2 linked regions of the Gemmobacter sp. 24YEA27 genome follow. The main gene of each other region encodes a partner of the protein of the gene in region 2 in a complex. Links are inferred from orthologs where the notes say so. Each region holds a gene or a part of one and is shown on either strand. Other genes may lie near its edges.

The links.
Region 1: the proteins of xseA (region 2) and QNO18_RS01955 are in contact, whole or in part, in a cryo-EM structure (PDB 8TXR), measured with the Escherichia coli proteins. The link is inferred for Gemmobacter sp. 24YEA27 from one-to-one orthologs.

Annotation. Positions count from the first base shown.
Region 1 is NZ_JASJPW010000001.1:385,467-390,475, forward strand. Bases 1,896-4,841 are described here. They hold QNO18_RS01955 (exodeoxyribonuclease VII small subunit), read left to right. Parts: upstream 1,896-3,221; coding sequence 3,222-3,461; downstream 3,462-4,841. Other genes in these bases: QNO18_RS01945 (response regulator), read left to right, coding at 1,896-2,242; QNO18_RS01950 (histone deacetylase family protein), read left to right, coding at 2,311-3,225; QNO18_RS01960 (farnesyl diphosphate synthase), read left to right, coding at 3,458-4,327. Also shown: QNO18_RS01935 (branched-chain amino acid aminotransferase), read right to left, coding at 1-817; QNO18_RS01940 (MarR family transcriptional regulator), read left to right, coding at 962-1,504; more of QNO18_RS01945, read left to right, coding at 1,529-1,895. UniProt on the Escherichia coli protein: Bidirectionally degrades single-stranded DNA into large acid-insoluble oligonucleotides, which are then degraded further into small acid-soluble oligonucleotides.
Region 2 is NZ_JASJPW010000001.1:2,882,609-2,886,925, forward strand. The notes cover bases 1,345-4,317. They hold xseA (exodeoxyribonuclease VII large subunit), read right to left. Parts: upstream 3,665-4,317; coding sequence 2,024-3,664; downstream 1,345-2,023. Other genes in these bases: QNO18_RS14370 (hypothetical protein), read left to right, coding at 1,345-1,485; QNO18_RS14375 (hypothetical protein), read left to right, coding at 1,487-1,996; QNO18_RS14385 (hypothetical protein), read right to left, coding at 3,723-3,929; scpB (SMC-Scp complex subunit ScpB), read right to left, coding at 3,972-4,317. In the rest of the region: QNO18_RS14360 (hypothetical protein), read right to left, coding at 98-307; more of QNO18_RS14370, read left to right, coding at 1,051-1,344. UniProt on the Escherichia coli protein: Bidirectionally degrades single-stranded DNA into large acid-insoluble oligonucleotides, which are then degraded further into small acid-soluble oligonucleotides.

The sequences.
Region 1 (5,009 bases), 2.5 Mb from region 2 along the record:
CACCGACTTCGAATTTAAAGCCGCCAATCTCACCGACCGGGGTGACCTCGGCGGCGGTGCCGGTCAGCCAGCATTGTTCGAAATCGGCAAGCTCGGTCGGCATGATATGGCGCTCATGCACGGTGAGGCCCTTTTCCTTCAGCAGACCGATCACCGTCTGGCGGGTGATGCCATTCAGGAAGCAATCGGGCAGCGGCGTATGCACTTCGCCATCTTTGACGAAGAAGATATTCGCGCCGGTCGCCTCGGCGACATAGCCGCGGTAATCCATCATCAGCGCGTCCGAGCAGCCCTTGGCCTGGGCTGCGTGTTTCGACATCGTGCAGATCATGTAAAGACCTGCGGCCTTGGCGGCGGAGGGGATCGTCGCCGGATCCGGGCGGCGCCATTTCGAGATGTCGAGCTTCGCGCCCTTCATCTTGGCGTCGCCGTAATAGGCACCCCACTCCCAGCCCGCGATCACCAGGCGCACCGGGTTGCCGACAGCCGAGACACCCATCTCATCGCCCGCGCCCCGGAAGGCAATCGCGCGCACATAGGCATCGGTCCAGCCATTCGCCTTCAGCATTTCGTATTTGGCGGCCTCGATTTCCTGCACCGAATACGGGATCTCCATATCGAGGAGTTCCGCCGATTTGCGCAGCCGCATCGAATGCTCGACACCTTTGAAAATCTTGCCATTATAGCAACGCTCGCCCTCGAAAACCGAGGATGCGTAATGGAGCGCATGGGTCAGGACGTGGACATTCGCCTCACGCCAGGGGACGAGCTTTCCGTCCATCCAGATCCAGCCATCACGATCGTCATATGCCGCCATATCCCGGCCCTCCATTTTTACGAAAGTTGCGCGACACCCATGCTGCAAGTGCATTATCTTGCGCCAACCTGTCGACTCGCTACGCTTCATGACTTGGAAAGTCAACAAGGCTGACGTAAGTTGTCCTGAAATAGGAGGCTGACCATGTCTCAATTTTCTGGGTCTCAATTTTCTGGATCTCAACTTTCTGGCACCGCTCCGGGTGGCGGCGGCGAGAACCTGCTCTTCCTGACCGATGAGCAGCTGCGCAAAGGCATCGAGGCGATGTTCTTCGCCTATCGCGGCTTTACCGCCGATCCGGACCGGATCCTCGAGACGATGGATTATGGCCGCGCCCATCACCGGGCGGTGCATTTCATCCATCGCAGCCCGGGGACAACGGTGTCGAACCTGCTGGGGATCCTTGGCGTGACCAAGCAAAGCCTGAACCGGGTGCTGCGCAGCCTGATCGATGACGGCCATGTCCGCAGCGAAAAGGGCCGCCGCGACGGGCGCGAGCGGCATCTTTTCCTGACCGAAAAGGGCGAGGCAATGGAGAAAAGCCTGTCGGATGCGCAACGTGCGCGGATGCGGGCAGCGTACCGCGCGGCGGGGCCGGTGGCGGTGCAGGGCTTCCGGCAGGTGCTTGAGGCAATGATGGACCCGGGCCTGCGCGACTATTACAACCGTCTGAGAGATGGCGCCTGAGGCGTTGCAAAGGGAGAGCGACGCATGACTGGAGCCGCGCAGCATCTGGCGGATATTCACCTTCTCGTGGTCGATGACGACGAGCGGATCCGGGTCCTGTTGCAGAAATTCCTCGTGCGCAGCGGCTATATGGTTACTGTGGCAAAGGATGCAGCCCAGGCGCGGCGGCTGCTGGCCGGGCTGGAATTCGACATGCTGATCCTTGATGTGATGATGCCCGATGAGGATGGCATCGCGCTGACCCGCGATCTGCGCAAAAAGACCTCGGTGCCGATCCTTCTCCTGACCGCACGGGGCGAGACGGCGAACCGGATCGAGGGGCTGGAGGCGGGGGCGGATGATTACCTCGCCAAGCCCTTCGAGCCGAAGGAGCTTTTGTTGCGGGTGGCCGCGATCCTGCGCCGGGTGCCGCAGGTGAGCGAGGCCGATCAGCCGCCAAAAATGCTGCATATGGGCCAGGTGCGCTATGATATGGACCGGGGCGAATTGTGGCGGGGGCCCGAACTGGTGCGGCTGACGGCAACCGAGGCCGCTTTGATGCGGCTGTTTGCGGCAAGCGCAAATGAGGCGATCTCGCGCGAGCGGCTGGTCCTCGACATGGGCCGCGAGGAAGAGGCGCAGGAACGGGCGGTCGATGTGCAGATCACCCGGCTCAGGCGCAAGATCGAGGATGATCCCAAGGTGCCGCGCTATTTGCAGACGGTACGGGGCGAGGGCTATATGCTGGCGCCAGACTGAGGCGGCCGAACGCGGGGGGCCTGCCCCCGCACCCGCCGAAGTATTTAGGTCAGGAGGAAGGGGCATTGATGCTGGTTTTCTCAGATGGTGCTTTCGCGCGGCATCTGGTGCCTGAGGGGCATCCGGAGCGGCCGGAGCGGATGGCTGCAGTCGCGCGGGGCCTCGCCGGGCTTGAACTGGAAACGCGGCCCGCACCTTTGGCATCAGAGGCAGAGCTCTTGCGCTGTCACCCGGCGGATTATGTCGCCCGGGTCAAGGCAGCCGTGCCTGCAACTGGCCTCAGAGCGATTGATGGCGATACCTGGCTCTCTCCGGGGTCATGGGAGGCAGGGCTTCGTGCCGTGGGTGGCGCCTGTGCAGCGGTGGATGCGGTACTTGGCGGCGAGGCACGGGCGGCTTTTGTGGCGGCGCGCCCGCCGGGCCATCATGCGGAAGCGGCGGTTGCGATGGGGTTCTGCCTTTTCGGCACTGTGGCGATTGCGGCGAGGCGGGCGCTGGATCATCACCGGCTGACCCGCGTCGCGGTGCTGGATTTCGACGTGCATCACGGCAACGGGACGCAGGATCTGTTATGGGATGAGGCGCGGGTGCGCTTTGTCTCTTCGCAGCAGATGCCGCTTTTTCCCGGCACGGGATATGCGGATGAGCGCGGCGCGCATCGGCAGATCACCAATCTGCCGCTTAACCCCGGATCGGACGGGCGGGCGATGTGGGCGGCCTGGGCGCCGGAGCTGGAGCGGCTCCGGGCCTGGAAACCAGAGCTGATCCTGCTCAGCGCCGGGTTTGACGCGCATATCGACGATCCGCTGGGGGGCCTCGGCTGGACGACGGCGGATTTCGCCCGGCTGACGCGCGCGATTGCCGATCTCGCAGCGGGCTGCGGTGCAGGGGTCGTATCCTGCCTCGAAGGGGGCTATGATCCGGGCGCGCTGGAAGATACTGTCCGCGCGCATGTGAGCGAGCTGAGCAGGACCCCCCGATGAGCCAGAAACCCGTTGCGGAAATGAGTTTTGAAGAAGCCATGGCGGCGCTGGAATCGGTTGTCGGCCAGCTGGAGCGTGGCGATGTCGCGCTGGAACAATCTATCAGCCTTTATGAATTCGGCGACAGTCTGAAAAAGCACTGTGCCGCGAAACTCGCCGAGGCCGAGGCGCGCGTCGAAATGATCCGCGTCCAAGAAGGTCGCGCCACCGGCACCGCTCCGGCGGAGGGGCTGTGAGCTTTCCCGAACTGCTGAAGGCCGATGCCAGCCGGGTGCAGCTCTGGCTGCGCGATATGCTGGCCGGGCGCGCCGATCTGCCGGTGATTGCAGCGATGCGCTATGCGCTGAAGGGCGGCAAGGGGTTGCGCGGTTTTCTGGTGCTGGAATCGGCACGGCTTTTCGGGGTCGACCCGAAAGCTGCGCTGCCCGTCGCGGCCGCGGTCGAGGCCCTGCATGCCTATAGTCTGGTCCATGACGACCTGCCGGCGATGGATGATGATGACCTGCGGCGCGGCTTGCCGACCGTACATGTGAAATGGGATGAGGCCACCGCGATCCTGGCCGGTGATGCCCTGCAGACCCTCGCATTTGAGGCGTTGACCGATCCGGTGATCGGAGCAGCAGAGCGGCGAATTGCGCTGGTTCAGGCCCTTGCAAAGGCCTCGGGCGCCGAGGGGATGGTACTGGGTCAGGCGCTGGATATTGCTGCCGAGACCGCCGGTCGCACGTTGTCGCTGGCAGAGATCACCGCGCTCCAGGCAGGCAAGACCGGCGCACTGATCGGTTTTTCGGCCAGTGCCGGGGCGCTGATTGCCGGCGAAGACCCGGCGCCTTTGCGGGCCTATGCCGCGGCGCTTGGCCTTGCGTTCCAGATCCATGACGATGTCCTTGATGTCACGGGCGATGCCGGCATCACCGGCAAGCGCACCGGCAAGGATGAGGGGCGCGGCAAGGCCACTTTCGTCTCGCTTCTGGGGCTTGAACCGGCCCGTGCCCGCGCCTCCGGACTGATCCGCGAGGCCGAAGCCGCGCTTTCTCCCTATGGGGCGCGGGCCGAAAATCTTGTCGCCGCCGCCCGTTTCACCATATCAAGACAGGCCTGACCCCACAGGCCGCGCCGCTTCCCAGGAGCCTCCCCATGGCAGCATCCTCCACCATCCTCGACCGGGTGCATTTCCCGTCCGATATGAAGGCGCTTTCCGATGCCGAATTGCGCCAGCTGGCCGATGAGGTACGGGCCGAGACGGTTGCAGCAGTCTCGGTGACCGGCGGCCATTTGGGGGCGGGGCTTGGCGTGGTCGAGCTGACAGTGGCGCTCCATGCCGTGTTCGACACGCCGAAGGACAAGCTGATCTGGGATGTCGGCCATCAATGTTACCCGCATAAGATCCTGACCGGGCGGCGCGACCGGATCCGCACGCTCCGGATGGAGGGCGGGCTTTCGGGATTCACCAAACGCTCGGAAAGCCCCTATGATCCGTTCGGCGCGGCGCATAGCTCGACCTCGATCTCGGCGGCGCTTGGCTTTGCGATGGCGGCGGATCTGGGTGGTGATGCCGGAGATGCGATTGCGGTCATTGGCGATGGCTCGATGTCGGCAGGCATGGCCTTCGAGGCGATGAACAATGCAGGCGCGCTGAAAAAGCGGCTTTTCGTGGTGCTGAACGACAATGAGATGTCGATCGCGCCGCCGGTCGGTGCGCTCTCGGCCTATCTCAGCAAGCTTTACGCGGAAGCCCCGATGCAGGATCTGAAAGAGGTTGCAAAGGGCTTTGTCTCGCTGCT
Region 2 (4,317 bases):
GGTGCTGCTTGATCAGCTGATCCCCTGGGTCGCGGGCGCGGGCGAAGAGGGCCAGGAGTTTCCCGGCGCCGATGCGCTTCTGGCCGGGATCGGTTTGTCAGCTCTCGTGCTGCTGCCGGTGGCGGTCTGGGCAGTTGCCGGAGCTTCCGGCCTTTCCGCCGGCCAGCGGCTGCTCATGTTCTTCGGATCGGGCTTCTGGCTCGGTCAGGTCGGCCATCCGGCGGCGCATGAGCTGATCCACCGGACCAGACGCCCGCTTTTCCGTCTTGGTCAGGCCTTTTACGCCGCGATCCTCTTCGGCCAGCATGCCTCGGCGCATCGCCTGGTGCATCACCGCTTTGTCGCGACCGACCAGGACCCGAATTCCGCCCGCGAAGGCGAGAGCTTTTACCGCTTTGCCCCCGCGCGCCTGGATCTGGTCATTCCGTCTGGGGCGGCAGGCGGAAAGCGATCTGCGCGCAAGGGCGCGTTCGCGTCAGGGCCTGCATCCTTACGCGATCTATGCGCTTGGCGGTCTGATCGCGATGAGCCTGGCCTTTGCGGTCGCAGGCCTTGCCGGGATCCTCGCATGGCTCCTCCTGGGGGTTCATGCCCAGATGCAGATCCTCGTCTCGGATTATGTGCAGCATTACGGGCTCAGACGCCGCATCCTCGAAAATGGCCGGCCAGAGCCGGTCGGGCCGCGCCACAGCTGGAACACCGCGCATTGGTTCAGCTCGGCCATGATGCTGAACGCGCCGCGCCATTCTGACCATCACGCCCATCCCACGCGCCCCTGGCCCGCTTTGCGCCTGCCCGAGGCCGATGAGGCGCCGCGCCTGCCCTGGCCGCTGCCAGTGGCCTGCACGCTTGCCTTCCTGCCCCGCACCTGGGCGCGGGCCATCCGGCCGCATCTGAAACGCTGGCGCCAAAGCGATACGGGGCCCGGGGCAAATCCCGGGGTAACAGATGCCTGACTGGCATATTCCGCGAGCCTCTGGCAGGTTTCGCCCCAGGACGGACCCGGCCCGGCAGATCCCCCCGCCGCCAGACTGCGCTAAAGGAGTTCAGATGCGTCTCACCCCTGCCCTTTCCCGCAGCCTCGGGCTCGTTTTCGGGATCGCCTTATTCCAGGGCGTCGCTCAGCCGGGCGCGGCTGACACGGTCACCCCCATGACTGCGGCGGAATTCGACGCCTATGTCGAGGGCAAGACCCTCACCTGGTCGCAATATGGTTCGATCTTCGGGATCGAGGAATATCTGCCCAATCGCAAGGTGCGCTGGAAGACCTCGCCCGATGAATGCCAGTATGGCAGCTGGTTTGAACGTGAGGGCCTGATCTGCTTTGTCTATGAATACGGGGTTGGCGAGCATTGCTGGACCTTCTGGACCGAAGGGGACGAGCTTCGCGCGCTGTCGGCCAATGGCTTTGAGGGATCAGAACTGACCGTGATCAACGAAACGCCGGAGCCGCTGGCCTGCCCCGCGCCGGATGTGGGGGTGTAAAATGACGACAACAATCCGTGGCATGACGCCTTTTCTGGCCGTCCTGGCCCTGCTGGCCGCCCCGGTCATGGCCCAGGATGGGGGTGCACAGCAATTTCAGTCGCCGCCCCAGGCCGAGTTCGGCGATGAGGCGCCCGAAGGTCTGCCCGATACCGCCCCTGAGGCCGGCTCTGACCCCGCGCTCGACGCGGCGCAGTTTGATGCGCTGACCCGGGGCAAGACCTTCGACACCTATGATTCCGAGAGCGGCCTTTACGGCGTCGAAAGCTTCCTCTCCGGTCAGAGGGTGATCTGGCGTGACGCCGAACGCTGCATGCATGGCAGCTGGGACCAGGTCGGCGACAACATCTGCTTCCTTTACGAGGACAAGCCAGATCAGCCGGTCTGCTGGACCTATCATGACCGCGCCGGCTGGATTCTCGGGCGCTATGAGGGACTTTATGAGCTGCCGCCGATCATGCTCTACCCCGCCCAGGGGCCGATCTCCTGCCAGTCCTATCTGGGCGCCTGATCTGGCCTGAAGCAAAGGCGGGGGCGCTCAGAAAAGCGATCCCTGACCGCCGCCTTCCGGGCCATCCCCGCGCGGTTTCGCCGGTTTTACCGGTCTGGCCGGGGCGGCTGGGGACGGAACCGGCGCCGGACGATCTGTCGTACCCGACCCTGACGGCCCCGCAGGCGTGAACCTGCCGGCAGCGAATTCGATTTCAAGATGGGCGGCCTGTCGCGCCGCCTCGACGCTGGTCACGACGTGGCCATCGCCCCAGACCACCGCAAAGCCGCGTTTCAGGGTCTCGCTGTAACCAAGGCTCTGGCGGGTCCGATCCAGCCGTTCCAGCGCCTCGCGTGCGCGGGCGATGCGCTGGCCCGGCACGGCATCAAGACGTAAAGCAACCCCTTCAAGCCGCTGGCGCTGTTCGGAAATCCGCCGCGCTGCATCCTGGGTCAGCCGCATCAGTGCCGGCTCCAGCCGCGAGGACCATTGTGCCAGCTGCATCTGGGCGCGCTCATACCGGCGGGCAAACCGCGCCTCCAGCGCATCGCCGCGATTGGCCACCGCGGCACGCCGCTCGCGCACATAGCCCAGCAGGAGCCCCGGCTGCACCCGCCCGGCCACCCGCGCAAAATCGCCGCGCCGGCGCGCCACCATCAGCCCAAGCGCACCGCCAAGCCGCCCCGCCGCATGATCGAGCCGCTGTGACGCAAGACCCGTCAGCGCCTCGGGGCGCGGCAGGGCGCGGGAAAGATCGCTCAGACGCTGCCGCTTTCGCTCGGCCGATTGCAGGGTCGAACGCAGAAGCCGCGACGACAGCCCGTCGAGGCCCGCGATCAGCTCAAGGCGCACCGGAACCGCCAGCTCTGCCGCAGCGGTCGGCGTCGGGGCGCGCAGATCGGCGGCATAGTCGATCAGTGTCGTGTCGGTCTCATGCCCCACCGCCGAGATCAGCGGAATCCGGCTTTCCGCCGCCGCGCGGACCACAATCTCCTCATTAAAGCCCCAGAGATCTTCGAGCGAGCCGCCGCCCCGCGCCACGATGATCAGATCCGGGCGCGGGATCGGCCCGCCGGGCGTCAGCGCGTTAAACCCCCGGATCGCCGCTGCAACCTCGGGGGCGCAGCGTTCGCCCTGCACGGCCACCGGCCAGATCAGCACATGGCGCGGAAAGCGGTCGCGGAGCCGGTGCAGAATGTCGCGGATCACCGCGCCCGAAGGCGAGGTGACCACCCCGATCACGCCCGGGAGCCAGGGGATCGGCTTTTTACGGGCCGGGTCGAACAGGCCCTCGGCCTGCAACATGGCGCGGCGTTTTTCCAGCATCGCCATCAGCGCGCCGGCCCCGGCGGGGGCAATATCGTCGATGATCAGCTGATATTTCGACTGGCCCGGAAAGGTGGTCATCCGCCCGGTGGCGATCACCTCCATCCCCTCTTCGGGCCGGACCGTCAGCCGCCCCGCCTGGCCCTTCCAGGTGATGGCCGCGATGACCGAACGGTCATCCTTCAGGTCGTAATAGAGATGGCCCGAGGCCGGGCGCGACACCCGACCGATCTCGCCGCGCACCCGGACCATGCCGAATTCGCCCTCGATCACCCGTTTTACCGCGCCCGAAAGCTCGGAGACGGTGAATTCCGGGCTGTTGCTCGCGCCCTGGCCGGGCTCGCTGTCATCGAAAAGTTCCATACGGGCAGTTTTGCCCTGCCCCGCGCCGCAGCGCAACAGGCCCCGTCACTCTGGCCGGTCAGAGCCGTCGCCCGAGCCGCGCCGCCTTCTTCGCCCTGTCCGAAAGTTCGCGCATCCTGCGGGCATTTTCGCGCTCCTCCGGCGTCAGCTCCGCCTCGTTTTTGCCGCGCCGCGCTGCGTAATCGGTCGCCGAGCGGATGCCCCTGTTCACCGCTTTGCGCAGGAACATGTTCACAAGCATATTGATCAGCCGGTTCAGATCCATCTCATCCTCCTCGGGTTGGCGCAGCCCGGGCCTTCGGCAGGCTCAGTCCTCGAACAGCTCGCTCTGGCCGCTTTGCGCTTCATCTTCATCATCATCACGCGGCTGATCGAGGCCCGGCATCGGGCGGTTTTCAAGCAGCCCGGCCGAGCGCAGCTCTTTGAGCCCCGGCAGATCGCGCGCGGATTCGAGACCGAAGTGATCGAGGAACCCTTCGGTCACCACAAACGTCACTGGCCGCCCCGGCGTCATGCGGCGCCGGCCAAAGCGGATCCATTCCATCTCCATCAACTGATCGACCGTGCCACGCGACACGGCAACGCCGCGGATTTCCTCGATTTCCGCCCGGGTTACCGGCTGGTGATAGGCGATGATCGCCAGCGTCTCGATC